Regions from separate parts of the Pseudochelatococcus sp. B33 genome, predicted to be linked through region 1. Evidence: predicted binding sites of a transcription regulator. Region 1 holds the regulator's gene; each other region holds the start of a gene.

What was found. Region 1 encodes PhoB, which activates phosphate uptake and scavenging genes when phosphate is short. Its sites were predicted from a motif close to TGTCATNNANCTGTCAT; they were not measured.
Positions count from the first base shown of each region.
Region 2: ACUSIJ_RS29000 (toxic anion resistance protein) is a predicted target of PhoB. The motif match lies at 4,624-4,640, and genes of this name have one in related genera.
Region 3: phnF (phosphonate metabolism transcriptional regulator PhnF) is a predicted target of PhoB. The motif match lies at 6,064-6,080, and genes of this name have one in related genera.
Region 4: ACUSIJ_RS22020 (PstS family phosphate ABC transporter substrate-binding protein) is a predicted target of PhoB. The motif match lies at 4,894-4,910, and genes of this name have one in related genera.

Region 1 covers NZ_JBSEFH010000023.1:41,006-48,828, reverse strand. Annotated here, with positions in the region: gene argF (ornithine carbamoyltransferase) at 1-525, opposite strand, end outside; gene ACUSIJ_RS22380 (acetylornithine transaminase) at 522-1,730, opposite strand; gene ACUSIJ_RS22375 (GcrA family cell cycle regulator) at 2,437-3,039, shown strand; gene phoB (phosphate regulon transcriptional regulator PhoB) at 3,160-3,861, opposite strand; gene phoU (phosphate signaling complex protein PhoU) at 3,986-4,696, opposite strand; gene pstB (phosphate ABC transporter ATP-binding protein PstB) at 4,757-5,566, opposite strand; gene pstA (phosphate ABC transporter permease PstA) at 5,563-6,402, opposite strand; gene pstC (phosphate ABC transporter permease subunit PstC) at 6,405-7,397, opposite strand; gene pstS (phosphate ABC transporter substrate-binding protein PstS) at 7,623-7,823, opposite strand, start outside.
Region 2 covers NZ_JBSEFH010000050.1:6,347-14,169, forward strand. Annotated here, with positions in the region: gene ACUSIJ_RS28985 (hypothetical protein) at 209-1,315, opposite strand; gene ACUSIJ_RS28990 (5-bromo-4-chloroindolyl phosphate hydrolysis family protein) at 1,312-1,929, opposite strand; gene ACUSIJ_RS28995 (vWA domain-containing protein) at 1,929-3,494, opposite strand; gene ACUSIJ_RS29000 (toxic anion resistance protein) at 3,505-4,566, opposite strand; gene ACUSIJ_RS29005 (hypothetical protein) at 4,998-5,333, shown strand; gene ACUSIJ_RS29010 (hypothetical protein) at 5,338-5,709, shown strand; gene ACUSIJ_RS29015 (DUF6386 family protein) at 5,725-6,915, opposite strand; gene ACUSIJ_RS29020 (hypothetical protein) at 7,214-7,823, shown strand, end outside.
Region 3 covers NZ_JBSEFH010000034.1:13,078-20,900, forward strand. Annotated here, with positions in the region: gene cysS (cysteine--tRNA ligase) at 1-846, shown strand, start outside; gene thrS (threonine--tRNA ligase) at 992-2,971, shown strand; gene ACUSIJ_RS26495 (arsenic resistance protein) at 2,993-4,084, opposite strand; gene ACUSIJ_RS26500 (hypothetical protein) at 4,760-4,984, shown strand; gene phnF (phosphonate metabolism transcriptional regulator PhnF) at 5,143-5,883, opposite strand; gene ACUSIJ_RS26510 (ABC transporter ATP-binding protein) at 6,125-7,300, shown strand; gene ACUSIJ_RS26515 (carbohydrate ABC transporter permease) at 7,306-7,823, shown strand, end outside.
Region 4 covers NZ_JBSEFH010000022.1:76,013-83,835, forward strand. Annotated here, with positions in the region: gene ACUSIJ_RS22000 (metalloregulator ArsR/SmtB family transcription factor) at 14-880, shown strand; gene pstB (phosphate ABC transporter ATP-binding protein PstB) at 977-1,825, opposite strand; gene pstA (phosphate ABC transporter permease PstA) at 1,848-2,798, opposite strand; gene pstC (phosphate ABC transporter permease subunit PstC) at 2,798-3,721, opposite strand; gene ACUSIJ_RS22020 (PstS family phosphate ABC transporter substrate-binding protein) at 3,788-4,756, opposite strand; gene pstS (phosphate ABC transporter substrate-binding protein PstS) at 5,138-6,160, opposite strand; gene ACUSIJ_RS22030 (arsenate reductase ArsC) at 6,371-6,934, opposite strand; gene ACUSIJ_RS22035 (ArsR/SmtB family transcription factor) at 7,100-7,468, shown strand; gene ACUSIJ_RS22040 (ArsR/SmtB family transcription factor) at 7,587-7,823, shown strand, end outside.

The DNA.
Region 1 (7,823 bases):
GGCCACCGTCCGGCCACCGATCGGTCCGCGATGTTCCTCGAACGTCAGCAGGTCGGCCATGATCTGGCACGGATGCGACTGCTTGGTGAGGCCGTTGATCACCGGCACCGTGGCGAATTCGGCGAGCTCGCGCATGGCGGCGTGGTCGAGAATGCGGATCATGATCGCATCGACGAAACGCGACAGCACGCGCGCGGTGTCGGGAATGGACTCGCCGCGCCCCAGCTGCATCTCCGCGCCCGTGAGCATGAGCGGTTCGCCGCCCAGCTCCCGGATGCCGACGTCGAACGACACGCGCGTGCGGGTCGACGGCTTGTCGAAGATCATGGCCAGCACCTTCCCGTCCAGCGGCCGGTACTGCTGCGGCCCGCCCCTGACCCGGCGCGCCTTCAGCGCCTTGCCGAGTTCGAGCATCTCGCGCAACTGCTCGCCGGCGAAATCGGTCAGGTCGAGGAAATGGCGCACGCCCGTGCCCGAGGCACTGTTCGAGATCGTGGTGGCCAATGCTGCGCTGCCCTGCGTCATTCTGGGTTACTTTCTGTCTTTTCCACCTCATGGGGCGCATCGAACGAGGCGGCGACGGCATCGAGCCCGTTGATCGCCGCGCCGATCTCGTCCTCGCTGATGATCAGCGGCGGCAGCAGGCGCACGACATTCTCGCCCGCCGCGATCGTCACCAGCCGCCGCTCCAGCGCCCGCTTGACGAATTCGCCGTTCGGCACCTTGAGCTTCAGCCCGAGCATCAGCCCCTCGCCGCGCACCTCCTCGATCACGTCGGGATGACTGTCCTTCAACTGCGCCAGCCGCTGGCGCAGCAGCCCGGAGCGCGCCTGCACGTCCTCCAGAAAGCCCGGCGCGAGAATGATGTCGAGCACGGCGTTGCCCACCGTCGTCGCCAGCGGATTGCCGCCGAAAGTCGTGCCATGGGTGCCGAGCGTCATGCCCTTGGCGGCCTCCGCGGTCGCGAGCATCGCCCCGAGCGGAAAGCCGCCGCCGATGCCCTTGGCGATCGCGACGATGTCGGGGCGGATGCCGGCCCACTCATGGGCGAAGAGCTTGCCCGTGCGGCCGATGCCGCACTGCACCTCGTCGAGCAGCAGCAGCAGCCCGTGATCGTCGGCGATCTGGCGCAGGCGGCGCAGGTCGGCCGGCGGAACCGGGCGGATGCCGCCCTCGCCCTGCACGGGCTCGATCAGGATGCCCGCCGTCTCGGGCGTGATGGCGGCGGCAAGCGCCTCCCAGTCGCCCAGCGGCACCTGGTCGAACCCCTCGACCTTCGGACCGAAGCCCTCGATATACTTCTGTTGCCCGCCGGCGGCGATGGTCGCCAGCGTGCGCCCGTGGAACGCGCCCTCGAAGGTGATGAGGCGGAAACGCTCCGGATGGCCGCTGACGGCCTGATACTTGCGTGCCGTCTTGATGGCGGCCTCCAGCGCCTCCGCGCCCGAATTGGTGAAGAACACCGTATCGGCGAAGCTCGCGTCGACGAGGCGCTGGGCCAGCGTCTCGGCTGCGGGTATCCGGAACAGGTTCGATACGTGCCAGAGCTTGTGCGCCTGCTCCTCGAGCGCCGCCAGGAGATGCGGGTGAGAGTAGCCGAGCGCATTGACGCCGATGCCGGAGCCGAGGTCGAGATATCGTTCGCCGCCGCGCGCCTCGAGCCAGACACCCTCGCCCTTCTCGAATACAACATCGGCCCGCGCATAGGTCGGCAAAATCGGCGACGTCACAGCTTGTTACTCCAGAACGTGAGAGCGGCACGCGCGCCACGCACGCGGCACGCCCCGGCGTGGCACGCATCCGCCGCAAACGATCCGGGCCGGGGATCGGGAAACCGGATCGGCACCGGGTTCGGGAGCCGGGACGGAAGACCGGAGGGCAAGCACCCATCAGAGCCCGGCGAATGCGAACGGCGCAATGGAAAAAGCCGCCCCACGGGACGGCATGTTGTATAACTTAGCGGCCGCGGCAGGCAGTTTCAAGTTGAATCTGAGCCGCGCGGCAGGATGGTGGCATTCCCCGCAAGGGCAGCACTGCGCGCAAAGGCCGCAGCCGCCGCCCTGCCGGCGGGCGGCGATCCGCCGATATCGGCCGGCAGGCCGAAAACCGGAACGAAATCCGTCCCCCAGGAGGTTTCGGGCGGGATTTTTTGCGCGATCGTCGCCTCCGCGCCTTGAAATTGCCCGCATTCACAGCAATTTCTGCGCTGTCAAAGAATTGTTTACGACTTCTCCTGTGGGAAAATGCATGCGAAAGCATGCGCGACTCTTGCAGGAGAGTCGCGCCATATTGTAGTTTCCCGGGTGACGGCCACGAGATGTCGTTTGGCTGCCTCCTACCCAGCGTTTCCTCTCAGGTGAACGTTGCGCCCGGCGATCTGCCGTTTGGGGCGGGATGGAGGATTCCGTGCGACGCGGGGTGGAATGGAGCATGATGATGAGCGATCCTGGTAATACCTGGACTGATGAACGTGTCGAGCAACTGCGTAAACTCTGGAGCGATGGCCTGAGCGCCAGCCAGATCGCGACGGAGATCGGCGGCGTGAGCCGCAATGCGGTCATCGGCAAGGTTCATCGTCTCGGACTGTCCGGACGCGCCAAGGCTCCGGTGGCCGCGACCCCTCGCCCGGTGCGCAAGGCCCCGGCGGCGGTCACGCCCGCCCCCCGGGCTCCCGCCGTCCCGCCAGCCGACCCCCCGCCGCAGGCCCAGACGTTCGGCAATACCGCCCTCGCCGCCGCTCGTGCGGTTGCCGGGCCGGCCGAGGATGTCGTCGCCAAAGTCGTTCCGCAGGCGGTGCCTCAAATCGCTCCGCAGGTGGTGCCGGCAGCGCGGGAAAGCGTCGTTGTGCCGCTCTCCGAGCGCGTCACCATCATGGACCTGCGAGAATATATGTGCCGCTGGCCGGTGGGCGACCCGACCTCGCCGAGCTTCCGCTTCTGCGGCGCACGCTCGGTGACGGGTATGCCCTATTGCGCGCACCACGCCGGCATCGCCTATCAGCCGGTTCTCGAACGCCGGCGGGACCGCAAGCGGGCCTGAGCAGGTCGGCCCGACGACATCACTGCCGAGATAGAGAAAGCCTCCCGAGGAACTTGGGAGGCTTTGCCGTTTCAGCGGACACCGCACCGGCAGAAGCGGCGCCGGCGGCCACGGCCCCGCCTATTCGGCGCGGGCAAACGTCTCGTCGAAGGCATAGCCCGCGCCGCGAACGGTGCGGATCGGATCGGGACTGCGCGGACGGTTGATCGCCTTGCGCAGACGTCCCACGTGGACGTCGACGGTGCGCTCGTCGATATAGACGTCGTGCCCCCAGACGCCGTCGAGCAGTTGCTCGCGGGTGAAGACACGTCCCGGGCTCTGCATCAGAAATTCGAGCAGCTTGAATTCGGTCGGCCCCAGATGCAGCTCGCGGCCGTTGCGGCGCACACGGCGCGTCTCGCGGTCGAGCTCGATGTCGCCGGCGAGCAGCAGGGTGGCGACATGGCCGGGTTTCGTGCGCCGCAGCAGCGCCCGGACACGCGCGAGCAGCTCCGGCACCGAAAACGGCTTGACGACATAGTCGTCGGCGCCGGTGGCAAGCCCCCTCACCCGCTCGCCCTCGTCGCCGCGGGCGGTGAGCATGATGATCGGCAGCCGCTCCGTATCGCCCCGGGCGCGCACCCGCCGGCACAGCTCGATGCCGGAAAGCCCCGGCAGCATCCAGTCGAGCAGCACGAGGTCCGGAACCTGTTCCCTCAGGCGTATCTCGGCCTCGTCGCCACGCGCCACGCTATCGACAGAATAGCCCTCGGCTTCCAGATTGTAGCGCAGCAGCAGCGCCAGCGGTTCTTCGTCCTCGACGATCAATATGCGCGGTCCCACCATAAGATCCTCGTTATACCGCTCGCAGGGGCGCGAGACATCACGTGTTCAAAGATCTGCATACCCTCCGGACATCGGAGAAGGAAACATGGTTTTGCGCGTCAGCCGGCTCGGCCGACCGCGATCATAGCTTTTCCGCCGTCGCGAAGCTCGTCGTGTCGCCCTTGGGGCGCTCGCCCGACAGCGTCTCGCCGGTGGTGAGGTAATAGATGGTCTCGGCGATATTGGTGGTGTGGTCGCCGATGCGCTCTATGTTCTTCGCCAGGAACAGCAGATGCGTGCAAAAGGTGATGTTGCGCGTATCTTCCATCATATACGTCAGAAGCTCGCGGAAGACCGAATTGTAGAGCGCGTCGATGCGGTCGTCCCGGTTCCAGACATCGAGCGCCTTCTGCTCGTCGCGCTGGGCGTAGGCGTCGAGCACGTCCTTGAGCTGCGCCTGCACGAGGTCGCTCATGTGCTGAACGCCGCCGACGATCTTGGCCGGATGGGCCTCGTTGCTGATGGCGAGCACGCGCTTGGAGGTGTTCTTGGCGAGATCCCCGATGCGCTCCACGTCGCCGGCCACGCGAATGGCGGACACGAGGTCGCGCAGGTCGATGGCCACCGGCTGGCGCCGGGCGATGGTCGCGACCGCGTGTTCCTCGATTTCGTGCTGCAGGCCGTCGAGCCTCGCATCCGCATCGATGACCTGGCGCGCGAGCGCGACGTCGCGGCGCACCAGCGCACGCGTCGAATCGTCCAGCATTTTCTCCGCGATGCCGCCCATCTCGGCGATCTTGCTGCGCAAGAGTTCGAGATCGGCATCGAATGACGTCACGATATGCTCAGGCATGACCACACATCCCGTTCAAAAGGCCAGAATGGACAGCACCCCGCCGCCCGATCCCAGCGATCAGCCGAAACGGCCGGTGATATAATCCTGCGTCCGCTTATCGTTCGGCGCGGTGAAGATCTTCGTCGTTTCCGCGAATTCCACCAGCTCGCCGAGATACATGAACGCTGTGAACTGAGACACGCGCGCCGCCTGCTGCATATTATGCGTGACGATGGCGATCGTGTAGTCCTCGCGCAATTCGTCGATCAGTTCCTCCACCTTCGAGGTGGAAATCGGATCGAGCGCCGAGCAGGGCTCGTCGAACAGGATCACCTCCGGCTTCACCGCGACGGTGCGCGCGATGCATAGACGCTGCTGCTGCCCGCCCGAAAGGCTCTGGCCGGAGACGTTCAGCTTGTCCTTCACCTCCTCCCACAGCGCGGCGCGGCGCAGGGAGGACTCGACCCGCTCGTCCATTTCCGCCTTGTTCAGGCTCTCGTAAAGGCGGACGCCGAACGCGATGTTCTCGTAGATCGTCATCGGGAACGGCGTCGGCTTCTGGAACACCATGCCCACCTTCGCGCGCAGCGCGTTGACGTCCTGGCCGGGATCGAGCACGTTGCGGCCGTCGACCATCACCTCGCCCTCGGCCCGCTGGCCGGGATAGAGGTCGTACATGCGGTTGAGCACGCGCAGAAGCGTGGACTTGCCGCAACCCGACGGGCCGATGAAGGCCGTGACGATCCGGTCGTACAACGGCAGGTTGATGTTCTTCAGCGCCAGGTTGCTGCCGTAGTAGAACTTGAGGTTGCGGACCGAGACCTTTTCGGTGAGCGGGCCCGCGGGGATCGCCGGCGGCCCGGGGGACGTGGCGGTCTGGATTGTCATTTCGTCCTCCTCGTGGAGAGAGCCCGAGCCGCGATGCTCATCGCGAGAACCGTGAAGGTGATCAACAGGGCGCCCGTCCACGCAAGCTGCTGCATGTTCTCGTCAGGCGTCTTGGTGAAGTTGTAGATCACGACCGGCAGGCTGGCGATCGGCTGTGACATCGAAGTCGAAAAAAAGTTGTTGCTGAGCGCGGTGAACAGCAGCGGTGCCGTCTCGCCGCTGATGCGCGCCACCGCCAGCAGCACGCCGGTGACGATCCCCGCAAGCGCCGCCTTGTAGGCGACCTGCCTGATGATGATGGACCGAGGCAACCCGAGCGCCGCCGCCGCCTCGCGCAACTGGTTCGGCACGAGCAGCAGCATGTCCTCGGTGGTGCGCACCACGACCGGGATCACGATGACGGCGAGCGCCGCCGAGCCCGCCCAGCCCGAGAAGGTGCCGAACGGCGCGACCAGGATTTCGTAGATGAACAGGCCGATGACGATCGACGGCGCCGACAGCAGGATGTCGTTGATGAAGCGCACGACGTTCGTCAGCTTTTCATAGCGGCCGTATTCCGCCATGTACGTGCCGGCCAGAAGCCCGAGCGGCGTGCCGATGAGCACGGCGAAGAACACCATCATCAGCGAGCCGATGATGGCGTTGAGCAGGCCGCCCCCCGTGCTGCCGATGCTCGGCGTGATCTCCGTGAACACGTGCGGCGACAGCCCGGCCAGCCCCTGCCAGACAAGCACCGCGAGAATGAGCACCAGCCAGAGCATGCCGAACAGGGCCGCGACCGTGCAAAGGCTCATGGCGATGCGATTGGAGCGCCTGCGCGCGGCGTAGAGCGCCATGGTCAGCCCTCCAGCTTGTTGAGGCGCGCCAGCATCAGCCGCGCTGCCGCCAGGACGATGAAGCTGATGATGAAGAGGATCAGGCCCAGCGCCACCAGCGACGAACGGTAGAGCCCCTCGGAAGCCTCGGCGTATTCGAGCGCGATCGTCGCCGATATGGTCGTGCCGGGCTGCAGGATGGAGGCCGAGATCTGCTTGGCGTTGCCGATGACGAAAGTCACCGCCATCGTCTCGCCCAGCGCGCGGCCGAGCGCGAGCATCACACCGCCGACGAGGCCCGCGCGGGTGTGCGGGATGACGACGCTGCGCACCACTTCCCAGGTCGTGCAGCCGAGGCCGTAGGCAGCCTCCTTCATCACGGGCGGCACCGTCTCGAACACGTCGCGCGACACCGAGGCGACGAAGGGCAGCACCATGATCGCCAGGATGAGGCCGGCGGTGAGCGTGCCAAGCCCGTAGGGCGGACCCGCGAAAACCGCGTTGAGGACCGGCACCGGGCCAAACAGCGAGATCAGGAACGGCTGCAGCGTCTGCTGCAGGAACGGAGCGAAGACGAAAAAGCCCCAGATGCCGTAGATGATCGACGGAATGCCGGCGAGCAGTTCGATCGCGATGCCGATGGGCCGGCGCAGGATCGGCGGGCACAGCTCGGTGAGGAAGACCGCGATCCCGAGCCCCACGGGCACGGCGATCAGCATGGCGATCAGCGACGTCACCAGCGTGCCGTAGATCGTCGCCAGCGCGCCGAACTCCTCGGCATTGGCGTCCCACGACTGGGACACGAAGAAATTGAACCCGAAATGGCTGAGCGCCGGCCACGCGCCGTATGCGAGCGACACGACGATGGCGAACAGCAGTCCCAGCACCAGAAGCGCTGCGGTTCGGGTCAGATAGAAGAAGAACCTGTCCCCCCGCCTGAACTTGTCCAGGATCCGCGAACGGTTCCCTATCCCATCGCCAGCGTGGGATACGTCCTTGATTGCAACGTCGGCCATAACTCTTTGCCTGTGCGCGAAAAAAGCACTCGTCGGCCCGCCGCACGACAGCGCCGCCGCATGCGGCCCCTGTCGGGCGGAAGGCGCGACAGATCCGGCGGCGGGAGCCGTGGCAAAGGCCTGAGGCCAGTGCGACGAGCGGGCAAAAACGGGGCGCTCCGATGGCACCCCCCTATATCATCGGCTCGTCAATGTCACGAACCTGCCGCCGGGACGAGCGGCAGCTCAGTTGGTTTTCACCTCGGCCGCCCACGCCGCGCGGATTCGGTCCGTCAGGCTGTCGGGCAGCGGAATGTAGGCGAGCTCGTCCGCATAGGGAGCGCCCTTGGCATACGCCCAGTCGAAGAACTTCAGAACGGCCGCGACCTGCTCCTTGTCCTTCGGGTCCTTGTGCACGAGCACGAAGGTCGCGGCCGTGATCGGCCA
Region 2 (7,823 bases), on a different contig from region 1:
TGTTTCAATACTGCAACTATCGTAATGAGGATAGACGCGTCGCACTGTGGTTTTAGACGATCGAGAACGGTATTTATGGAACATGCATATTCTCTCATCTGTCGGAATAGATCATGCGGCGACTGCTGAACCGGAAAGCCTTCAAGGGTCCGGGCCGGGCGGAAATATCCGCATGGCTGCAAACAGGATTGCGAGGATTTCGTCAGGTTCAGGCTTCGAGACGCCGGATAAGGTCGAGCATGACAGGCGCGCCCGGCAGAGGCAGTGTGGCGCTGACTTCGGGAATGAGAAGCTCCGCAAGCCCCGGCAGGGTCGTGGCGGTCTGTTCGCCGAGAGGGCCACGGAAACCGTGGTTGGTCCAGGCTATGGCCTGAAGCTCGGGTGTGAGCAGGGCATCGATGAGGGCCGTCGCCTGGGTGTCGAGGGCAAGCAGGGGATGAGCCGAGTAGACCGTGGGGCGCGGATAGATCAGCAGCGGCTTCACCCCCCTGCCCGCCTGGACGCGCTCCCACCGCGTCTGGTCAGCCTGCGCCCATTCCACGAGCTGGTTCTCATAGCCCACGATCATCGGCTCGCTGCCGGGGCCGCCGGCGATGTACTGGTCGAAGAGCTTCCCCGAACTTGGGGACTTGAACCCCATCTGATCGAAGACGGTCCTGACCGTGTCGAAATGCCTGTCGAGATCGCCAGCATCCGGCACCGAGCCCGTCAGGGCGCTGAGCACCAGACCCGCGAACATGAAACCCGAGTTGGACCGGTTTGGATCCGTCGAGGAAATGCGGATCGCACCGTAGAGCGACGGAACGCCGACATCCTGCCAGGGGGTGCGGGAGGCGATGGCCCGGATCAGCCCGCCCGTGTCGATCTCGTGGTGGCCATCCGCCGTCCGCGTGACGAGCCCCGCGCCGACGAGGCCGTCGACGACGCTGCTCCAGGAGTAGATTACGATTGGCGTGTTGAGAATTGTCTGGTCCCTGACCACGGGCAGGCCGTTCATCTTCGCCAGTTCCGTCATGACCGACGAAGACGGCCACAGGAAATCCGGCTGCTGGTCGATGAGCGACTTCTGCCGCACCATTTCGATCGAGCCGGCGATGGTGCTATGCAGCACAATCCCGCGTTGCCTGAGAAGATCGGCGACCCGGGGATTGGCGAGATACGGCTGCTTCTCGCCGCCGACGAATCCCCTCAGTTCGGTGGCGTTGCCCGTGAGTCCGCGCAGAAGCGGGTTATCCTTCAGCGCCACGTAGGCCCCGGTTCCGACAATTCCGGCACCGATCAGGACGCCCCCGAGAGCGCGACGCGGCAGTGTCATTCCTTGATATCCTGCTTGAGTGAGGCGTCTATCAGGCGAAGCTGGACGTCCAGTGCCGACAGCTCGGTTTCCACAAGCGTTTCGGCATATTGGTCGAAGACGGTGTCGAGCCTGTCCACAACGCTCGACAACTCGCGCAGCCGGTTGGGGTCCGGCCGGGACTGGCCGTGAACGATGAGATATCCTTCCGCGATACGCACGGTTTGCGGCAGATAATAGCTGACGAAACGCCCCACGGAAGGCGCCTTCCGCGGGTTCTTTTCGATGTGCGACAATATCCGCGCGCCCGTCTCGGCGAGATGGGAGAGCCGCTCCGTCATCTCGTGTCCGGGCATGTCCCGCGCCAGCCCGCGCAACCTGCGCACGTGAGCATCGCCGTCCTTGATCAGGGCGGCGGCGAACTCGAGTTGCCCCTTGCTTATCCCCCTGAATGAAAGGCCCTCGAACAAGCGTCTCGGAGAGAGCAGGAGCGCGATGCCGAGAAAGAGCAGGATGGCAACGGCTGACGACACGACCAGCGGAATACCTGCGCCGATCGTGAGAACAGGAACGCTCAGCGCACCGACGACGCCGCCCGCGACCCATTGCCAGTCGTTCCGCGACAGCGTGGGCATCAATTGTACCCCCGCATCGACCGGAATGCGTCGATCAGATCACGCCGTCCGTCGAAGACCCGGCCGCCGGTCTCATCGGCGAGCTCGCCGAGCTGCCGCTCGTCCGCGTCGGCAAAGGTGATCCCGAAGACGGGCGGCTTCGTGCTGCTTTCCCAGGCTTGCCGGAAGGCTGCAATGTCTCCCTGGCTTTTCCCGTCGGACATGATCACGATGGCCGGCAAGTATTCCTCGTTCTTGTTGAGCTCGTCGACGCGCTGCAGCGCCCTGACCGCGCAGGCGTAGATGTCCGTTCCTCCGCTGGCGTAAAGGGTTTCAACGGCAGTGAGCATCGGAGCCTGCTCCTCCTCGACACCCGTCGCCTGGAATTCCCGGCGTGGGCGGGAGTCGAAGGGAATGATGACGATGCGATCCTGCGGCGACCACTGCACGAGTTGCCGTTTCATCTCTTCGGGTGTCAGCAGGAATGTCATCGCCTCGCGCAACTGCCGCTCGCCTTCCCCGCTCATCGAGCCCGAGTAATCGAGACACATGACCGTGACCGAGGGCCGTCGCAAGGCACTCTGGTACAGATCGAGCGCTTGCCTGATCACGTCGGGCTCGGGCATCCGGATGGTCGAGATGAGCCTTTCCGGATTGAAGTTCCAATCAGGCTCCGCCTGCGGCGTGGCGTTGGAGGCGGACCCGAAGGGCAGCCGGCGCCCCGTTTCGGCAATGCGCTTCTGGATATCCGGCGACGTCAGGTGAGCCTGAAGCTTGAGGAAGAACTCTTCGGTTTCCTGCTGTCCCGTCCGGTCGACGAACCCAAGAGGCGAATCCGCGACGGCAACGCCTTCCCTCGGGTAAATCGCGTAGAGCAGTTCCCTCCCCTCGTCCCGAAGCTGGTTGTTGACGTCACGGATCGTGACTTCGTAGTTCCACATGCCATCGTAGCGAGCGCCGTGCCGCGTGGAGGCGACATAGAGATCGGCGAGCCACCCCGATGACCCCGACGAACGCTGGATGCCCTTCAGCAATGTTCTTACTGTCTCGGTCGTGGCCGGGTCGTCGAGGTCCTGCCGCCTGATCGTGTCGCCGTGGGTGACGGCGGCGGAGAGCATGGCAAGGTAGGCGCTCGCCCCCGAATTGGACTGGGTTGCCGACGTCATCAGGTAGCCGAGCTTGCCGTCCCTGATAGCGGCGACGATGTCGGTCATCGAGACGTCCCGGCCGATCCAGCCGAGTTCGCGCGCGAGGGACTCGCGGACGCCGAGGATGACCGGGTTCTGGGCAATGGACGCCAGATGGCGGACCTTGCGTTCCTGGTCGAATATGTTGATCCAGATGCTCGCCGCGGGCCACACGGCGTCGTACTTCTGTTCCGACTCGGAGAGCGAGAGACCGATGTCGAGCGACCCGAGATAGGTGACGGAACAGTCGCGCCGCTGCTCGGCACAGAATTCCTGAACGATCGGTTCCAGATCCCGGTTTTCCGAGCCCGCGACGATGGCGAACGTCCCCTCCCGGGTGTTGTCCGAACATGCGCCCAGCGTCAGCAGGCACAGAAAGGCGGCGATGAATTTGCGCATAGCCGTTTCCTCAGGAGGATGTGAGGGCCTTCTTCAGGTCGTTCGTCATGTGCTCAAGCTGTTTTTCCGCCTCGGCTCGCTTCTGCTGCCCTTCCTGCTGTATCCTGATGACCGACTGGATGGTGTCGACAAGATCCTTGTTGGCGTTCTGGAGCGCCTCGATGCTGACAATCCCCTTCTGTGATTGCTTCTCGATGGAGATGGCCTGATCCTTCATCATCTCGGCCGCCTGCTGGATCATCTTGTCGGTCGCATCGGTAACAGCTTCCTGCAATTCCAGCGCCTTCCGCTGACGGTGAAGGCCGAGCAGGATGACCATCTTCTGCTTCCAGGCGGGCACGGTGAGCGTCGTCGTGGCCTGGAGATTCTCGATCAGCGTCTGGTCGCCCGACTGGATGATGCGGATCTGCGGAAGCTGCTGGATCGCGATCTGGCGCGCCTGCTGCAGGTAATAGACCCGCTTCTCCAGCCGGTCGATGGCTTGCGCGGCGTCCTGATATTTCTGCGCGGCGATTGCGTCGCCCGATTCGGTTGCCGCCTTCTGCAACTCCGGCAGGGTGGACGCCCTGTACTGTTCGGAGAATGACTTGCCGGCCTCGATGTGGGCGTCCAGCCCCCGCAGGGACGTCAGGGTGCGGTCGTAGAGGTCATCGAACAGGGCGATATCCTGTGTGAGCACGTCCTTGTGCCGATCAAGTTCCAGGCCGATGCGGTCGATCTGGCTCGCGACGTCCTGGAAGCGCATCGAGAACTTCTCAAGCTCCCGCTCGGCGGAGCTGAAGATGCGGGAGAGGAAGCCCCTTTCCTTGATGGAGGCAGGGTCCAGATCCTTCGACTTGAGCAGGATCTCATTGAGGAGCGTTCCAGCCTCTCCGATGTCCTTGGACTGGATCTGGGCAAGAATGCTGTCAACATAGCGGGTGACGTCGCGCTGGGCGCCATCGCCGTAGGTGGCGATGGCCGCGCGATCGCCGATGTCGATCGACCCCGCTATGCGGGCCACCTCGGTCGGATCGGCTGCGGGAACCGGAAGCCCCTCTGCCCGGGTCTGAAGACTGTTGGATGACGCCATGATGCAAACCCTGTTTGAAGAGCAGGAAATCTCATATGTTCGTTGTGACCAGTTAATATGACAATTTTGTTGCACGCACCGCGCTGCGGGCCGCTGACAGCCGGTTGGATGCCCATTGGAGGCTGCATGCTGAATGAGGGCGCCAGTAACCGGCCCTCACGCGCACTCGCGATCCAGGCGATCGCCGTCGAAATCCCGAACCGGGCCGCAGCCGATTTGCCGACATTCTCTCCCGCGAAGCGGCCAGAACGCGGCTGCGAAGATCATTGCTCAAGGTGCGCGCTACGCTTCGACTGATCGGCGTCATTCCTGTGGCGAACAGGCCGACCGACCCGCATCCAGGCGGCTGCCGCTCCCCAGGTGACATGACCGTCACATGCACCCTTAATAATAGCGCCGCCAGACCTCAAGGAGATGACGAGTCGCGCCCCATGACGGCCAAGCTTGATTGCCCCAGTTGCGGCGCCAGGGCGATGTCCGCGCGGGACAAGCTGCTCTGGCTCGAGCCCGCTACCGGAATACCCTGCAGGAATTGCGGACAAAAACTCACTCTACCTTACTGGGGCTGGCAGGTCGGAGCCGTGCCCTTCTACCTGCTGGTCATCCTGGGCTTTGCGGGGCATGTCCGCTCCTGGGCCATATTTTTGCCCGCAGCAGCGGCGGGCATTGCCATCTTCCTTTTCAGCAAGGTCTTCCTGGTCCCTCTCGTGCCTGCGCGGCGCAGCAAGTGGACGCCTTATCCCTGGCGGAACAAGCGAAGCAGGTAACGGAATGCGAAAATATCTGAAAATTCTCGTCATCACGGTCTGCTTGCTGGTGGTCGCAGCGTTCGCGGTGCTGTTGATGCGACGCATGCTCACGCCCGACTACACCGTCTACAATCGCGAGCGCTGGATCAATGAAAAGTCCGCGCACCCCTCCGACAATCGACGCTCGCTCATGATACGCGATATCGAGCGCCGGCTCCGGGTCGGCATGACGCAACTCGAGGTCGTAGACCTGCTGGGGCTGCCGGACGGGCCTCGCGGGGAAAAGTTTGGATATGGCCTCGGCACACCGGGTTTCGCGGGAGACTATGACGTCTTCATCGTCGAGTTCGACGCCGACAGGAAAGTCACGCGGTGGTACGTCCTGCCCGGTTGAACCCCATACGCGCCGTCATGACCGGTCCGTCACCCCTTCCTGCCGGAGGAAGTCGCCGATGCCAGCCATGCGTTCCCGGGCCGACGATGCCCAGAGCGCCAGCCGCGCATCGAACGGCATGACGAGATGCGCCAAGGCCCATCCGGTCAGCGCTTCGGCGGATACGAGCGTCTCCATGCGCTCGATTTCGAAGCCGGAAACGGGGAGCGGTCCGACCCTGGCATGGGCGAGGCCGGACCGCCTTGCCGCAGCAAGCAGCGCCGCGCGACATGCGGCAATGTCGGATTCGTCCGCGGCCCTGTCCGCGGCCATGTCGGGCTTCTCCAGCACAGTCACCCGGGCCTGGTCGAGAACGGTGCCGGGGCCGACCGCGAGAATGCGTGCAGCCGCGAGCCCCGTCAGGGCAAGCGAGGTGCCGCGCCCGCGCATCCAGGAGCGGCCTGATGCGCGGGCGAGGACCGCCAGAGCGCCGGGCTCCAGCTTCGTGGCCAGAATCAATCCGGGTTCCCTGTCCCCCCTCCTGGGATAGGCCACGTCGGCGACCTCCTCGGAAACCGGCAGCGAGGCGGAAAGGCCCGGTAGCAGCGCGATCTCCGGGGGCACGACAAGCGCGGCAAACGTATCGCCATCCGGCGTCTTGGCCTGCCACAGAAACCGGGCGTCGGTCTCCATGCTTTGCGGCTGCCGCGGTATCCACTCCCTGAACGGCCGAAGTCCGGGCGGGGTGTCGGCCACCGGAATGCCGGCGATGCTCTCCACGGCCTCGAACGTCACCACATAGTCCGGCAGATCCGCCGCTTCCGGTTCCGCGCGATCGACGGGGTGGACGGTCACACGATAGGAGCCGTTGGCAAGCTCGAACCAGTCATCGACGATCTCGTCCGGGTCCACCACCTGGCTGGCGCCGGGCAGGGCATTGGTATTGTCGAGCAGGATGCGGCCGTGCCGAACGAGAAGGGGAAATGCCCATGATGCACACGCATGCGCCCGCTCTTCCGCGGTGAGGGAATCCGTCGTGAGCCTGACCGCATACCCGCCATCGGAACCCGTTCCCCACGCGATCAACCGGCCGGCAGCGGATTCGCGGCGATAGGCGAAGTCGTATCCGTACCAAGCAATGGGATCATTGTCGCGATGCGCGAGATCGTCCGGATGGAACAGCAGCAGATGCGCCACGTCGGTGCCGACCATTATCGTCTTTTCCATAGCTTGAGGCTCCCGAGTCTCCCGTTTCGCCCTGCCGCCGTTTCCCGGCAGTCAAGTCGGAACAGATGCGAAAACGGCGGTATTGCCGCAAAATACCCTATTCTTTTTCATGGATCTTGCGGGAGGATGACACCATCTTCCGTCACCCATGCGACGGACTGAAGAGCGGCAACCGTCCATCGGGGGGGCGTCGGTCTCCTGGCGCTCTCAGCGGTCAGGACCCATGAAGCGGGTCACTCCCATGTCACTGGCGCGATCTAAGCCTCTTGTAAAACGTTTCCGATGAAAGGAAATGGTCATGCGAGGCTCACTCCGCCTGCTCGCCAAGCAGGCAGCCATCGCTTTGACGGCTGCGCTCGTGGCATTGCCCGCCTTCGCCCAGACAGACGCCGTCAAGCAGGAATTGGGTGCCTTCTTCAACGTCTATCTCGGCCGTTCGCTGTCGCAAGCCGAGCTCGACCGCGTCACTGGCGAGTTTCAGGCGTCGTTCGGCGACGCGCAAACTTGCGACGCGGCGTGCCGCAAGGCGCTCGCGAACCTCGGCTTCAGCCGCTCGACCCTGGCGCAGTCGCCGGGGTCGCCTGAAGCGCTCATGATCCGCCATGCCCATATCGCTGCGACGTGGTTCGACCCGCGCGACCGGGGAACCCTGCTGCGGAAGCTGCTGGTCGAGCCCGACCCGGTCTTCGTCGCCCATTGGGGAAGCCGCCGGCTCATGACGCAGCGCGATCTCGATGCGATTCTCTATCTGGATGAGCTTTCCAACACCGGGAAGCTGCCGAGGTCAGGAAGGATCGATTCCGCGAAGCGTGCCAGAGCGATCACTCTGCTGAAGCGTTTCGAGGCGAAGGGCATGCCTCCCCTGCCTCTGAGCACGGTGATCGCCGCGGAACTGCGGAGCGGCATCG
Region 3 (7,823 bases), on a different contig from region 1:
AAGCACCCGGCCGATTTCGTGCTGTGGAAACCATCGACGCCCGAGCAGCCCGGCTGGGAGAGCCCGTGGGGACGAGGCCGTCCCGGCTGGCATATCGAGTGCTCGGCGATGATCAAGCGCCATCTCGGTTCTCCCATCGACATCCATGGCGGCGGCCAGGACCTGATATTCCCGCATCATGAGAACGAGATCGCGCAGGGCACCTGGGCGCGCTACTGGATCCACAACGGCTTCGTTACCGTCGAGGGCCGGAAGATGTCGAAGTCGCTGGGGAATGTGCTGCTCGTTCGCGATCTGCTGAAGGAGGCGCCGGGGGAGGCGATCCGCTACGCTCTGCTTGCCGCGCATTATCGTCAGCCGCTCGACTGGAGTGCGCAGGGGTTGCAGCAGGCCCGCCGCAGCCTCGACCGGCTCTATGGCGTCTTGCGCGATCTGGACGATACGCTGGCGGACGGCAATCCTGACGTTTTCCTTGCGGCCTTCCATGCCACCCTCGACGATGACCTGAACACGCCGGCCGCCTTCTCCGAATTGTTCCGGCTCGCGCGCATGGCGCAGCACGAAACGTCGCCCGTGGCGCGAAGCGCCCTCCGGGCCGCGCTGCTCAAGGCGGGTGAATTACTCGGGCTACTTCAGCAGGAACCCGAGGCGTGGTTCCGACAGTCGACGATGGGGGAGGGCGACGGTGACGACGCCGAAATCGAGGCGCTGATTGCCAGCCGGCACGCCGCGCGCGTGTCCGGTGCCTTCGGGGAGGCGGACAGGCTGCGTGAGCAGCTCAGAGCGCTTGGCGTCATTCCTGAGGATCGGGGTGATCGAACCGAATGGCGGAGAATCTCACGATGATACTGTCCACGCCGTTCTGCCGGCACCAGCTCGCATGTTCAGGCTGCGTCGCGCGCGCTTGCGTACCGGCAGTCGTCCGAGGGCGATGGCCGCAACATCTTGGCGGTCAGGCCGTTTATTTACTATTCTTCACCGAGGTTATGTCATGATCCGCATCACCCTTCCCGACGGCGCGCAACGTGAATTCGGGCAGCCTGTTACCGGCGTGGAAGCCGCTGCAGCCATCGCTCCGTCCCTGCGCAAGACAGCGGTTGCCATGCTGGTCGACGGCGCGTTGCATGACCTTGCTGACCGGATCGATACGGATGTGCGCATAGAGTTCCTGACACGGGAGGATCCGCGTGCGCTGGAACTCATTCGCCATGACGCCGCCCATGTGCTTGCCGAAGCTGTGCAGGAGCTGTTCCCCGGTACCCAGGTAACGATCGGGCCTGTGATCGAGAATGGTTTCTTCTACGATTTTGCCCGCGACGAGCCTTTTACACCTGACGACTTGCCAGCGATCGAGGCGCGCATGCGCGAGATCATCGCCCGCGACCGGCCGTTCACCAGGGAAGTGTGGCGTCGGGAAGAGGCGAAGGCATTCTTTCGGGAGAAGGGTGAGAGCTTCAAGGTCGAACTCATCGACGCGATCCCAACGGGTGAGGACGTGAAGATCTACCGGCAGGGCGACTGGCTCGATCTGTGCCGTGGACCGCACATGACTTCCACGGGCAAGATCGGCACGGCTTTCAAGCTGACCAAGGTCGCAGGCGCCTACTGGCGGGGCGATGCCCGAAACCCGATGCTGACACGCATCTATGGCGTTGCATTTGCAACCCGAGCAGATCTCCAAGCCCATCTGACGATGCTTGAGGAAGCCGAGAAGCGCGACCATCGTCGGCTCGGCCGGGAAATGGACCTGTTTCACTTTCAGGAAGAAGCGCCAGGCTCCGTCTTCTGGCATCCCAGGGGCTGGACATTGTTCCAGACGCTGATCGGCGACATGCGCGAGCGACAGGCGGCTGCGGGCTATGTCGAGGTCAACACGCCGGATATCGTGGACCGGCATCTCTGGGAGACGTCGGGTCACTGGCAGAACTATCGCCAGCACATGTTCACGACGAAGACCGAGGACGGGCGGGACTTCGCGCTCAAGCCGATGAATTGTCCGGGCCATATGCTGATCTACAAGCAGGGTCTGCGGAGCTATCGCGATATGCCGCTCAAGATCGCCGAGTTCGGCAAGGTCCACCGCTACGAACCCTCCGGCGCGTTGCATGGGCTGCTGCGCGTGCGCTCCTTCACGCAGGACGATGCGCATATCTTTTGTACCGAGGATCAACTCACGGACGAATGTATCAAGGTCAACGATCTTATTCTCTCGATCTACCGGGATTTCGGATTCAAGGATATCCGTATCAAGCTGTCGACGCGGCCCGATCACCGCATCGGCTCCGATGAATCCTGGGATCGCTCGGAGCAATCGCTGCGCCAGGCGCTCGATGATCTCGGCCGGCCCTACACGATCAACGCCGGGGAAGGGGCCTTCTACGGTCCCAAGCTCGAATATGTGCTGCGCGATGCCATCGGCCGTGACTGGCAGTGTGGAACGCTGCAGGTCGACTTCAACCTGCCGGAGCGCTTCGGAGCCTTCTACATCAACACCGACGGCGAGAAGGTCGCACCTGTGATGCTCCATCGGGCGATGTTCGGCTCGCTTGAGCGTTTCACGGGCATTCTCATCGAGCACTATGCGGGCAGGCTGCCGCTCTGGCTGGCTCCGCTGCAGGCCGTAGTCGCGACCATCACATCGGAGGCTGACGGCTACGCTCAGGAGATCGCTGCTGCTCTGCGCGCAAGCGGGTTTCGGGTAGAAACAGATTTGCGTAACGAAAAAATCCCTTACAAGGTCCGCGAGCACAGTTTGGCGAAGGTTCCGATTCTGCTTGTGGTCGGCAAGCGTGAAGCAGCTGAAAAGACCGTATCGTTGCGTCGGCTGGGGTCAACAACCACTGAAACGCTTCCCTTTGACGAGGCCGTGAAACGTCTCGCGGGCGAGTCGCGAGAGCGGCAGCCGCCGGAGCCGGCCGATTCGCCGACAGAGGGTGCGGAGGTGGGGCCGATCCTGGAGGCTGCCGTATGAGGAAAAGGAGCAAGGGCCGGCTCAGGAGGTCGACGTCGCCGTCCTGGGCCGCGTTTGTGACGTCGCGCTTGCGTCGTCGTCCGACAGCGCGGGGGTGCCGGGTTCTTCATCCCGGCCCCGTATCAGAATCTGCCTGAGCGCGGTCAGGTGCGGAAATTCCACCAGCATGCCAACAACAATGGTGGCGTAGATAAGCGGCTGGTCCGGTATGGCGATTGCGGTCACACCCAGCATCATGGGAGCGTTGCGGGCTGCCGTCGTCATGGTCAGCAGGGCATGTTCGGGATAGGTCAGCTTGGCGATCCGGGAGACGATCGCGCCCATCACGAATGTAGCGACGAAGAACATGAAGATCGCTACCAGCACCACCACGAAGACGGAGGCATGCTCGATGAGCGTGCCAATGTTGGCCGCAAAGATCTCCAGTATCAGGAGCGCGATCACGAAAGGAACCGCATAGCCGGCCCAGGCGAGCAGCCGCGAAAAGGCGACAGGAGGCAGAACGCGCGCCAGCACCTGGTGAGTGGCTATGGCGATGACGAACGGCAGCAGAAACCATTGCAGCAGCGCGCTGCCGATTTCGGGCGCACCGACCGGCGCGGCGCCTTCGGCAAAGAGGTGGAGGTAGAGGGGATAGAGCAGGAGCTGGGTGATCATGTTGATCGGCAGCAGCACGGTGCCAAGCGCGGTGTCACCCTTCGCAAGCCGGGTGAAGCCGAGGAACCAGTCCGTACAGGGAGCCATGAAATAGATCATGAGGCCGGTGAAAAAGAGCGGCTGCCCGGACAGAAACAACGACGCGATGGCAAACCCGATCAGGGGCACGACAACGAAGTTCGCCATCCAGGCAGTCGACAGAAAGCGGATGTTCAGCCAGCTCTCCCCGATCCGCGCGAACCGTATCTCGAACATCAGCAGGCAGACGAGAACAAGCACGGTATAGTCGACATAGTCGCCAAGGCGCTCGCCAATCCCGGGAGATAGTTGCCCCAATGCTGATCCGGCCAGGATCGCCGTGACAAACAGTACGGTCGGACCGACACCCGCACAGAGGCGAGCAAGCCCATGCTCAAGGTTCGCTACCCGCCATTGCTTCGTTACCGGGTCAGACATGAATGCGTTCTCCTGCATTTCCAGCCTCACGCTCATTCCCGAATTTGCGAGACTGGCAGTGGAACGGCGCCCATGCGTTGCCCGTCTTCGTCCGTTCGATCGGGGGCGCAGGCAAATGCCTTGGGTGGTCATAGGAACCGGGCAGCCGTTCGTATCTGCGCCATACCAGAGGATGAATCCGAAGTGCGGATTCATGCATGGAGCAGCTCTTCCTGAGCGCGCCAAGCGTGCGTTCCGCCAAAGGGGGATCCGGGGGCTGCTCCCGAACCCGGTCAGGCATCTTCACGATGCCGATAGGGAGTGTGACGGCGAAGATGACAAACATGCCATGTAACGTGCTCACGGCCATGCTGTGAGCCCGGCCACGCGAAGCAGGTGCTTTCACGCTGGATGCGCCGTCGACGCCTTCGATCACGTGCTCAAGGTTTGGCGGATCCGGACAGGGCGCTGAAGAGGGGTGCTCAACGGTGACAGGCAGCATGGACATGCATATATGAGATGATATAACATTTCGTATATTGTGCGCTGACAGCAGCAGGATTGCAACAGGCGACCTCGGCGGGATGTCGTGAAGGGCTCGCTTCCCACGCGGGGGAGACCAGCGATATGCATTATCCGCGATGGCTACCCCGGCCAGATGCGGCGGATAGGGGAGGGGCTTGGGAGAAAAATTCCATGCGATCGTTAACAACCTACGATGACTGGAAATATTGCATCACCGAAACTTGCAGGATACCGCTCACAGCGGAATTTATCGCGTCGCGGCTCCGGGAACTGCGCAATGGCAGCGACCACAATACGCAGAAGTTCATCCGGATCTGGGGGGAGCCCCACCGGCAGCGGGTCATTACATGGTTCGAGCAGGCGGAAGCCGAGCTGGCACAGAACAGCCGTCGTTAGAAGCACGGGGTGGTTCGGGAATGTGTACAGATTAGTTGCGCGCGAAACCGGCTTCTTCTGCCAATCGTGCTGACAATGGGCTGTGGACAGCCATGACGTGGAGAAGGATGCATTCGGCGATGCGGCGGTGGAGAGAAAGCCGGGAAGATAGCGCGGTATCAGTCCTTGAAGTTGAAGGTCAGTTCGACACGGCTGCTCGCAAAGCAAGTTTCGGCGTGCGTCAAAGGTACATCGTTCTCATCGACACTGGTAACGATGGTGACCAGTACATGCTCACGCGCTGCAATATCGAGGTGGCGAGCTTCCTCGTTCTCAGGCGGACGCGATCGAATCCGGACATTTTGGCGTTGATAACCCGTGGCACCGCATTGCTCAAAAAGCGCGGAAAATGAAAATTGCTGACTACTGCGTCCGACCAGTGACTTGAAAAGATCGACGACGCCCAAAAGCCGGCTGCTGGCGACATAGTGCCGACCATAATTGACGACTACGTCATTGGCATGGCCGAGCGTCGTGACGAAGAGAACATTCTCTCCGCTTCCGAGCTTCAGCGCCTGGACAATCTCACTCGACGGCAGACATTCGACGGCCGACAGAACGGTACGAGCCGGGACGAGATTGTTCCCCGCCAGATTTTGTTCGAAAAGCTGATGCGGTCCGATGTTGTACTTCAGGGGATTGACGACCGCGTAGGTGCCGCGACCACGCTCGATGCGCACCTTTCCCTCCGCCTCCAGATGCGCGATCGCTTTACGAACCGTGTGGCGGTTGACACCGAAACGCGCGGCGAGGGCTTCGCTGGAGGGAAGGCGCTGGTCCGTCGTGAGGACACCTTTTTCAATGTCTTCAACGAGACTCTGGCCAATTTGTCGCCAAAGGGTCAGGCCGTGTTCCGTCATCTTCACCTCAAACCACGTCACAAACGACTCACATAGAAAATAGTAGTCTATACTTATAGGGAAAATTCGCCGCGTTGGCGAGTACGACCTGAGTGATGTCGATCCCCTTCACAGTTCTCCCCTCTGCCATCCCAGATAGACGGCGCTCATCTTCGGCCGTTCGACCATCCAGCGCCCCTATGTCACATCAACTTCATACATAGCATATAGTCGTCTAGTCCCAATAGGAAGGCAAGGTGCCATGGCGGCTGTGGAGTTCTCACAGGTTACGAAAACATACGGTTCGCAGCAGGTGCTGCGCGACGTCTCCCTGAGCGTGCGGAACGGCGAGTTTCTGACACTGCTCGGGCCTTCAGGCTGCGGGAAGTCCACGCTGCTTCGCATACTGGCTGGTTTGACAGCTCAGGATACGGGAACCGTCTCTCTCGACGGAATGCCTGTGGATCGACTGCGCCCCACGCAGCGAGACGTGGCGATGGTCTTCCAGAACTACGCGCTCTATCCGCATATGACGGCAGGCCAGAATATCGCGCTGCCGCTCAGGATGCGGAGGCTCAACATATGGCAGCGCCTGCCGCTTCTCGGCCGCTTCCTGCCAAACACCAGGCCAATCGAAAAGAGCATCCACGCCGAGGTGGCCGGGACCGCCGAGGCGCTCGACATCGCCCATCTGCTGCATCGCAAACCTGGGCAACTCTCGGGCGGCCAGCGCCAGCGCATTGCAGTCGGCCGCGCCATGGTACGGCATCCTGCGGTTTTCCTCATGGACGAACCGCTGTCCAACCTCGACGCCCGGCTCCGGGTGCAAATGCGCTTGGAAATCTCCGAGCTTCACCGGCGCCTCGGAGCCACTTTTATCTATGTAACCCATGACCAGACCGAGGCGATGACCATGTCGGATCGTGTCGCTCTCATGATGGACGGCACGATCCTACAACTTGGTCCGCCCGACGAAATTTATGCCGATCCCCTCAATATCCGCGTGGCGACCTTTATCGGCTCACCGCAGATGAATCTCATCGAGGGCGTCCTGCGCACCCCATGTGTGATCGATCTTCCGGGCACAGAACTTGCGCTCCCGCAGCCGATCGACGGCGCACCGGGCACGAGGGTTAAGGTAGGCATCCGGGCCGAGCATCTGCATGAAGCGACTGAGCGGAACGCCGCGACGCTAAACGGCACCATCTTCATGAGCGAACATCTTGGCGCGGACATTCTTGTCCATATGAGGCTTGCGCAGGGCAACACACCCATTGTCGCCCGACTGCCGGCCGAAGCCCGTCCGAGAGTATTTATCGATGCCCTCTTCTGCCTTACCGCATCGCCGCACGCGCTTCTTGTCTTCAATGAGGCCGGTCAACGGCTACGCGCCCGCCCGGTCGAGACGGCAGCCGCAGCATTGGAGGCCGTCCTGTGAAAGTGATGGAAACCCTGACGCAGAGGGCACGGCCGCCGCGGAGTCCCGATGCATGGACGGCTTATCTCCTGGCCGGGCCGGGCATCTTACTAATGGCAGTGTTGGTCATCCTACCGGCTGCGGGCGTGCTGATCATCGCGCTAACTGACTGGCAGATCGGAGCCCCGTCGCTGAATTTCGTCGGCTTCGGCAATTTCCTGTCGCTGGCACGCGACCCCGTATTCGTGTCTTCGTTCGTCAATACGTTGACCTATATGCTCGTCGTCGTGCCGGTGACTCTGGTACTATCGTTGATAGTGGCGCTGTCGATCGAAGGTAGCGGACGCTTCCGTTCCCTCTATCGGTCGGTACATTTTTTGCCGGTCATGGCGACCTTCTCCGCCATGGCGGTTGCCTGGGAAGCGATGCTGCATCCCACGATCGGGCTCATCAACCTGATGCTCAGAGATTATGGTCTGCCACAATCCAACTGGTTGCGCGATCCATCCCTCGTCCTGCCGACCTTGATGGTAGTAGGCATATG
Region 4 (7,823 bases), on a different contig from region 1:
TTTGTGGAGGTACTTGCGTTCGGCATATTATTTCGATAAATCTCGACGCATGGAAAAACACATAATCGTCGAGGCTTTTGCAGCCATCGCGCAAGCTACACGACTGGATGCGTTGCGCCTGCTCCTGGATCGCCGGGAGACGGGAGTGCCGGCGGGCGACGTCGCGAAGCTGCTCGACGTGCCGCAGAATACCATGTCGGCCCATCTTGCGGTGCTGAAGCGGGCCGGCCTCGTTCGTACCGAACGGCACGGAACGACGATCATCTACCGGCCGGACACCGAGCGGGTCTGGCAACTCGTCGATTTTCTGGTCACAGACTTTGCGGCTCTCGCGGCGACCACGGACAGGTCCATTTCAACAGCCGTCATTCCGCGGGCTGGCGCTGCACCCGACCCCGTATACAACGTCTTGTTTCTCTGTACGGGCAACTCCGTGCGGTCGATCCTCGCGGAGAGCGTTTTGAACCGCGATGGCGGGGGGCGATTCCGTGCTTTCTCTGCCGGTAACAAGCCACGAGGCGAGATTCACCCGACCACCATCGCAACTTTGGCAGAACTCGATTATCCGACTGAGGGATTGCGTTCGAAGAGCTGGGACGAATTCGCGAGCCCCGAAGCTCCCATCATGGATTTCGTATTCACGCTCTGCGACAGCGCGGCGGGTGAGGAATGCCCGGTCTGGCCAGGGCGCCCGCTGACGGCCCACTGGGGCATCGAAGACCCCTCCATCGTCGGAGAGGCTGATTTTCGGCAAGCCGCCGCATTCCGCCAGGCGGCAGGTTACATCCGAAATCGTGTCGCCGCGTTCATCAGCCTCCCGCTGGATTCGCTCGACCGGATGTCCCTTCGCGACAAGCTCCGGACGATCGGCAGTTTGTAAGGCACCGCGGCTTCTTGTCTTGCGTGACGATGCAGGCTCGCGCCTCGCGCGTCGTAGCGAATCATGCCGCGAGATTCACGGCTCCCTCCCGTCGCCTCAACCGAACCGCCCGGTGATATACTGCTGTGTCCGCTCGTGGCGCGGATTGGTGAAAAATTCCTTGGTCGCGTTGAACTCGGTCATTTCGCCCAGGTGCATGTAGGCCGTGTAGCTCGATATGCGTGCAGCCTGCTGCATGTTGTGGGTGACGATGACGATCGTGTAGTGCTGCCGAAGTTCGTCGATCAGTTCCTCTATGCGTGCGGTCGCGATAGGGTCGAGCGCGGACGTGGGCTCGTCGAAAAGGATGATTTCCGGATTGGGCGCGAGCGTCCGGGCGATGCAAAGGCGCTGCTGCTGCCCACCCGAAAGGCCGTAGGCGGAGTCGTGCAGACGGTCCTTGACCTCGTTCCAGAGTGCGGCGTCCCTGAGCGCCTCCTCCACCCGCTCGTCAAGCACGGATTTGCGATTGATGCCTCTGACCCGAAGGCCCGCCGCCACGTTTTCGTAGATCGATTTCGGGAACGGATTGGGCTTCTGGAACACCATGCCAATGCGAAGCCGGATCAGTATCGCATCGGTTTGCGGCCCGACCACGTTCTTCCCTTCCGGCAAGAGCGTAATCTCGCCATCATAGCGGTTTCCCGGATAGAGATCGTGCATGCGATTGAACGAGCGCAGCAAGGTGCTCTTGCCGCAGCCGGAAGGACCGATGAGCGCCGTGACCTCCCGGTAAGCGATCGGCAGGTTGACGGATTTCAGGGCGAGGAAGTCGCCATACCAGAAGGACAGATTGCGAACTTCGGCCCGGAGTTTGTCCGGGCGGGCCAGGATGCCGCCGACGCCGCCAGATTCGGTCTCCCCGGCGATCAGCTTCTGAAAGGTGGGAGCGGGCGTTTCGACCATGTGTTCAAGTCCTGTCCTTGGTTCAGAGGCCAATCCGGCGACGCAGCCTGAAGCGGATCCAGATCGCAATGGCATTCATGCCAAGAGTCATGATGAGGAGTACGACACCCGTGGCGGCGGCGTTGACGTGGAAGGCAGCCTGCGGGCGCGAGATCCAGTTGAACATCTGGATCGGCATCACGGTGAAGGGCGCGTGCAACCAGTCAAAGTTGACGAAGGGAAAATCTGGCTGAACCGGCGCCGGCGGCAGAAAGGCAATGAAGGTCAGCGCGCCGATGGTGATGATCGGCGCCGTTTCGCCGATCGCACGCGACAGGCCGACTATCGCCCCGGTCAGGATACCGGGCCGGGCTGCCGGCAGGATATAGTGCCACATGGTCTGCCACTTGTCCGCCCCGATCCCGTAAGCCCCTTCCCGGATCATTTGCGGAATGCTGCGGATGGCTTCGCGCGTTGCGACGATGACGATCGGCAGGATGAGAAGGGCAAGCACCATGCCGGCAACCATGACCGACCGGCCAAGCCCGGCCAGGTAGACGAAGAAGCCGAGCGCCAGCAGACCGTAAATGATCGAAGGAACGCCGGCGAGGTTGGTGACGTTGATCTCGATGATGTCGGTCAACCAGTTTTTCGGCGCATATTCCTCGAGGTAGAGACCGGCGGCGATACCGAGCGGGATGGCGAGCATGGCAGTGACGAACATGACGAGGCATGTGCCGACCCATGCGGAAAGGATGCCGGATCGTTCGGGGCGCCGGGAAGGAAAATCGGTCAGGAAAGCTATGTCTATCCTGGAAAAGCCATCCACGAACAGATCGGCGATCAACGCCAGCAGGAACGCCATGGCCACGAAGAGAATGAAAAGACCGAGGCCGGCGAAGATGGCGTCCCTTCGGCGTGCCCTGCCTACCAGAACGATTTCGTCCTGCTCGGATGAGGCCGTGGCGGCCCGTGTGAGAATTTCGGAGGTCATCAGTACGCTTCCCGGAAGCGTCGGCGCAGGAAGAAACCGACGATATTGAAGAAGAGCGTCAGCACGAACAGCGCAAGGCCGGCGGCAAAGATGGTCTGGTACGCCAGCGAACCGTGCGGCAGATCGCCGAGGCTCATCTGCACGATATAGGACGTGATGGTCGCCGCCCCTTCACGCGGATCAGCGGTCAGGTTTGGATTCTGCCCGGCAGCGATGGCAAGCACCATGGTCTCCCCTACCGCGCGGGACATGCCGAGCAGATATGCCGCGGTGATGCCGGAGAACGCGCCCGGGATGATCACCTTGAAGGTCGTCTGAAGGCGCGTCATGCCAAGCGCGAATGCACCCTCGCGCAGCGACGCGGGAACGGCACGCATTGCGTCCTCGCTGATCGAGACGATGTAGGGTAGGATCATGATGCCGAGCACTATCCCCGGAACCAGCAGGTTGAATCCGGTCAAGCCCGGAATGAAGGTCTGAAACAGCGGCGTCAGGAACAGCAGGGCGAAATATCCATAGACGACCGTCGGTATGGCGCCGAACAGTTCGAGAATCGGCTTGACGGTTTCGCGCACGGCGGCCGGAGCATATTCGCTGAGATAGACGGCGAGAACGGTTCCGAACGGGATCGCGATGGCGATCGCTATACCCGCAGCCCATAGCGTCGCGGTCAGCAGCGGCAGGATGCCATAGCGGGGTTGCGCGAAAACGGGGGTCCACTGAGTATCAGTGAGGAATGTCCATAGCGATACTTCGGTAAAAAAGCCCCACGACTCGCTGACGAGGACATAAACGATCGCGGCAGTCACGAACACGGAAAGTGCCGCCGACAGAAAGAGCACGGCGCGCATGCCGAGATCGATCAACCGGCGCCGGCGAAGGAAGGCCTCGGAAGGCCGGAAGGCGTCAGCCGACGAACTCATTGGCGCATCTCCGGTAGTGATGATGGCCGAGGCGCTTGACCTCAGCCATCGTGGCTGGCCATCGCGTCAGTTGGCTGCGTCCTGAACCAGATCGGTCACGGTCACGCCGATCTTGGAGCCGCCCTCGAAATGGGAGCCCGTCTTGCGGTTCTCGAATTTCTTGAGAGCGAGGGTCGCAGCCTCGGCGGGCAGCGCCACGTAGCCAACCTCGCTGACGAGTTCCTTCTGATTATCGGCATCGAACAGGAACGCCACGAACTCACGAACATGTTCCTTCGCGTCCGCCGCCTGCTTGGACACGTAATAGAAGAGCGGGCGGGTCAGCGGCTGATAGGTGCCGTCGGTGGCTGTCGCGATCGAGGGTTCCACGCAGGAGCCGTCCTCCTGCCGGATCGCGACGGCCTTCACCTTGCCAGCGTTCTCGGTGAGGTATGCCAGACCGAGGAAGCCGAGGGCATTCTTGTCGCCGATCACCCCCTGGATGGTGATGTTGTCGTCTTCCGTCGCCGTGTAGTCGCCGCGGCTGGAGTGTTCCTTACCGTTGATAGCCAGCGTGTAATAGTCGTACGTGCCGGAATCGGTGCCGGCGCCGAACAGGGCCAGACGACCGTTCGGGAAGCCCTCGCGGACCAGATTCCAGTTCTGGACCTTGCCCTGTGCCTCCGGTTCCCAGATTTTTTTCAACTCGGCAACGGAAAGGCAGGTAGCCCAATCATTGCCCGGATTGATGATGGTTGCCAGAGCATCGACGGCCACCGGCAACTCGATAAATTCGATGCCGCTTTCCTTGCAAAGCGCGATTTCCTCGGAGCGGATCGGACGCGATGCGCCGGTGATGTCGGTTTCGCCGCGACAGAACTTCTTGAACCCGCCACCCGTGCCGGACGAGCCAACGGTGGCGAGGATCTTCCCTGCCTGCTTATTCTGGAATTCCTCCGCCATGGCTTCGGAGATCGGGAAAACCGTGCTCGATCCGTCGATCAGTACGGTTGGCGCCTGCTGGGCGAAGGAAGGCGTAAGCAGGCTGCCAAGCATGAACGCGGCCGTTGCCGCCTTGATGAGCGACTTCGATGCGGAAGCGAAGGGATGGGTTCTGCTGGTCATGGCGACTCTCTTATGAGCATGGGAAGGGGCGGCACTGACAGCGCCTATGCTTCACATAGTAATAACAGATGACGATCGTGTGTCAAATAAGTAATATCATAATATCTGGATGAATTGATATATATAAGATAACAATTATATGCATTAAGTGCTTATATAATATAATGGATAAATTTTTATTTACTGGTGTCAGCAAGGTCTGTCTTGGTGAGGTATTTCATTTTCGATGGCGCCCCGGAGCGCCATCCGATGACGTTTCGTCGGATGGCGCAGCTCCTTTATTGATCGCGAGAAACCCGCGACTGCCCTCTGTCAGTGCAATCCCGCAAGGATCGCCTGCGCGCGGTTCACGACGGGCACGGGCAGCGGGATGTAGCCGAGTCTGTCGGCGAAGCTCTGGCCCCCCACCAGTCCCCAGCCGACGAACCGCTTCAGCGCATCGGCGACCTGCGGATTCTTGTTAGTCTTGCGCAACAAGGTCCAGTTATAGGACACGATGGGATAGACCGTATCTCCCGCAGGGTCGGGGATGATCTGACGTCCGTCGTCCGGCATGCCGTCGAGCGCCGAGGCAAGCGCTGCCGAGCCCGAAGCGTCGTCCGGACGGATATACTGCCCGGCCCTGTTCTCGATAAGTGCGGGCCGCAGGTTCAACTGTTCGGCGAAGGAATACTCGATATATCCGATGGAGTATTCCGTGATCGCGATCCGGCCTGCAACACCTTCATTGCCCGAGACGATCATGGCGTTGTTCGGCCACGCGACGGTGGTGCCAACCTCCTTCCAGGTATCGCTCACGGCTGCGAGATGGGTAGTGAAAGCGAAGGTCGTACCGCTCGCATCACGCCGGGCAACGATCGCGATATTGCGCTTCGGAATGTCGACGCCCGGATTGACGGCACGGATCAGCGGATCGTCCCACGTCTTGATCCTGCCGCTCATGATACCGACAAGGGCCTGGCGGCTTAGCTGCAGATCCCCGGAGAAGCCCGGGATGTTATAGGCCAGAACGACCATCCCCGCGGTCGTCGGCACATGCAACACGTTTTCCGGCACGTTCGCGATTTCTTCATCGGTCATCGGGCGCTCGGTCGAGCCGAAATCAACGCTCCCTTGCGTGAAGCGTCGAATGCCCTCGCCACTGCCGACGCTCTTGTAGGTGACGGCGACGTCCGCGTTGGCCCGATTGAACTCGGCCGTCCACTCCTTGTAGAAATTGGCAGCAAACGATGAACCTGCTCCATTGAGTTCAATGGCTCTTGCCTGTCCAGCAAGGCAGAGGGCCGTTGCAAGCGTTGCCGCGTAAAGCGCGTTTTTCGGGCTAAAGCTCTCCATGAACCATTCTCCCAAGCAGGATCGGGCAACGGCGACAGGAACACGCCTTGTTGGAATCCGATGAGAAGATTTATGTCTGCTGATCATGATAACCTCTTGTTATGTTGCATAACACGACTGGCATAATTTAATAATAAATGCTTATTAATTGCGCAATACATAATCATATAACAACAATAATATCGCTATACTTTGATATATCGACGTAGATTAACCATGAGATCGTCTGTAAATAGTCATGCGAGGATTATCAGCTTTCTCTGCATTTCCTTCAGAGATAGAACGAAGCCGACCAAGCGCGGCAATCCTGTTCGTCAGCGCGAGGCGATCAAGAGTCTCAAGTGGAAAGCTGATGAAAATGGAAATGCGCTGGGCAAGCATCTGATATACTTCACATCGCGCCAACGCTCGCTCGGCGATGTTGCCCTGAGCGAGCGTCGGGTCGGGAATGCTCCAATGGGCGGTGATGGGATTTCCGGGCCAACTCGGGCAAATCTCGCCCGCCGTGCGATCGCAAACCGTAAAAACGAAATCGAGTGCAGGTGCGGTGGACGTTGCAAAACTTGCCCAACTCTTTGTCCGAAGCGGCGCCGTGTCGTGTCCAAGCGAACCGAGGAGCAAGCGCGTGTCCGGATCGATTGCGGCCGCGGGATGGCTCCCGGCGGAGAATACCTCGAACCGATCGTCCATATCGCGGAGGATCGCTTCGGCCATAATGGAACGGCAGGCGTTCTCTCGGCAGAGGAAGAGGGTGCGGAACGGCTGGGACGGCATGGAAGTGGCTCCTCCTGTTGTTCGTTGCCCTCATTTCTACAACCATCGAAATGTCACATGCAACGACATTTCGAGAAATATCGACATTTTTCTTGCACCGATCACCAACTTCCGTTATTCGCGATAGATAGATATTTGCCCGATGCCCACCGAACGGATTGCACGATGACCGAAATCACGACAGACCAGTCACTTGCCATGCTGGCGGCGCTCGCCCAGGAAACCCGGCTCGAGGCGTTCCGGCTGCTGGTCGCCGAAGGACCGGATGGTTTACCGGCTGGCGACGTCGCGCGGATTGTCGGCGTTCCGTCCAACACCATGTCGACGCACCTCGCCATCCTCGAGCGCGCGGGACTGATCGCATCGCAGCGCTCCGGCCGTTCGATCGTCTACAGCGCCCGGCTCGATGCCATGAAGGCGCTGGTCCTCTATCTCGTGCAGGATTGCTGCAAGGGGCAGCCCGGTCTTTGCGGCGAGGTAGCGGCCATGCTCGATCCGACAGCGGCGTGCGCGCGACCGGAAACGCCGCACTGATAGCTGGCCGGACGGCGGGGCCAAAGAAGACCTCCAATCGCGCCGTTCGGACCTATATTTCGAATCACTTCGAAGTATGGCTTGACTCGACGGACGAGCGAGGGTTACTGCTATTTCCATGAATATCGAAACAGCGGCAACGCAACTTGAAGCCCTCGGGAACGTCACGCGCCTGCGCGTCTACCGGACGCTGGTGCGGGCGGGCGACGACGGCCTTCCCGTCGGCAGCCTGCAGGAGCGGATCGGGATCGCCGCGTCGACATTGTCCCACCACCTGCACCGCCTGATCTCGACGGGGCTCGTCACCCAGGAACGGCAGGCAACGACGCTGATCTGCCGCGCGAACTATCCGGCC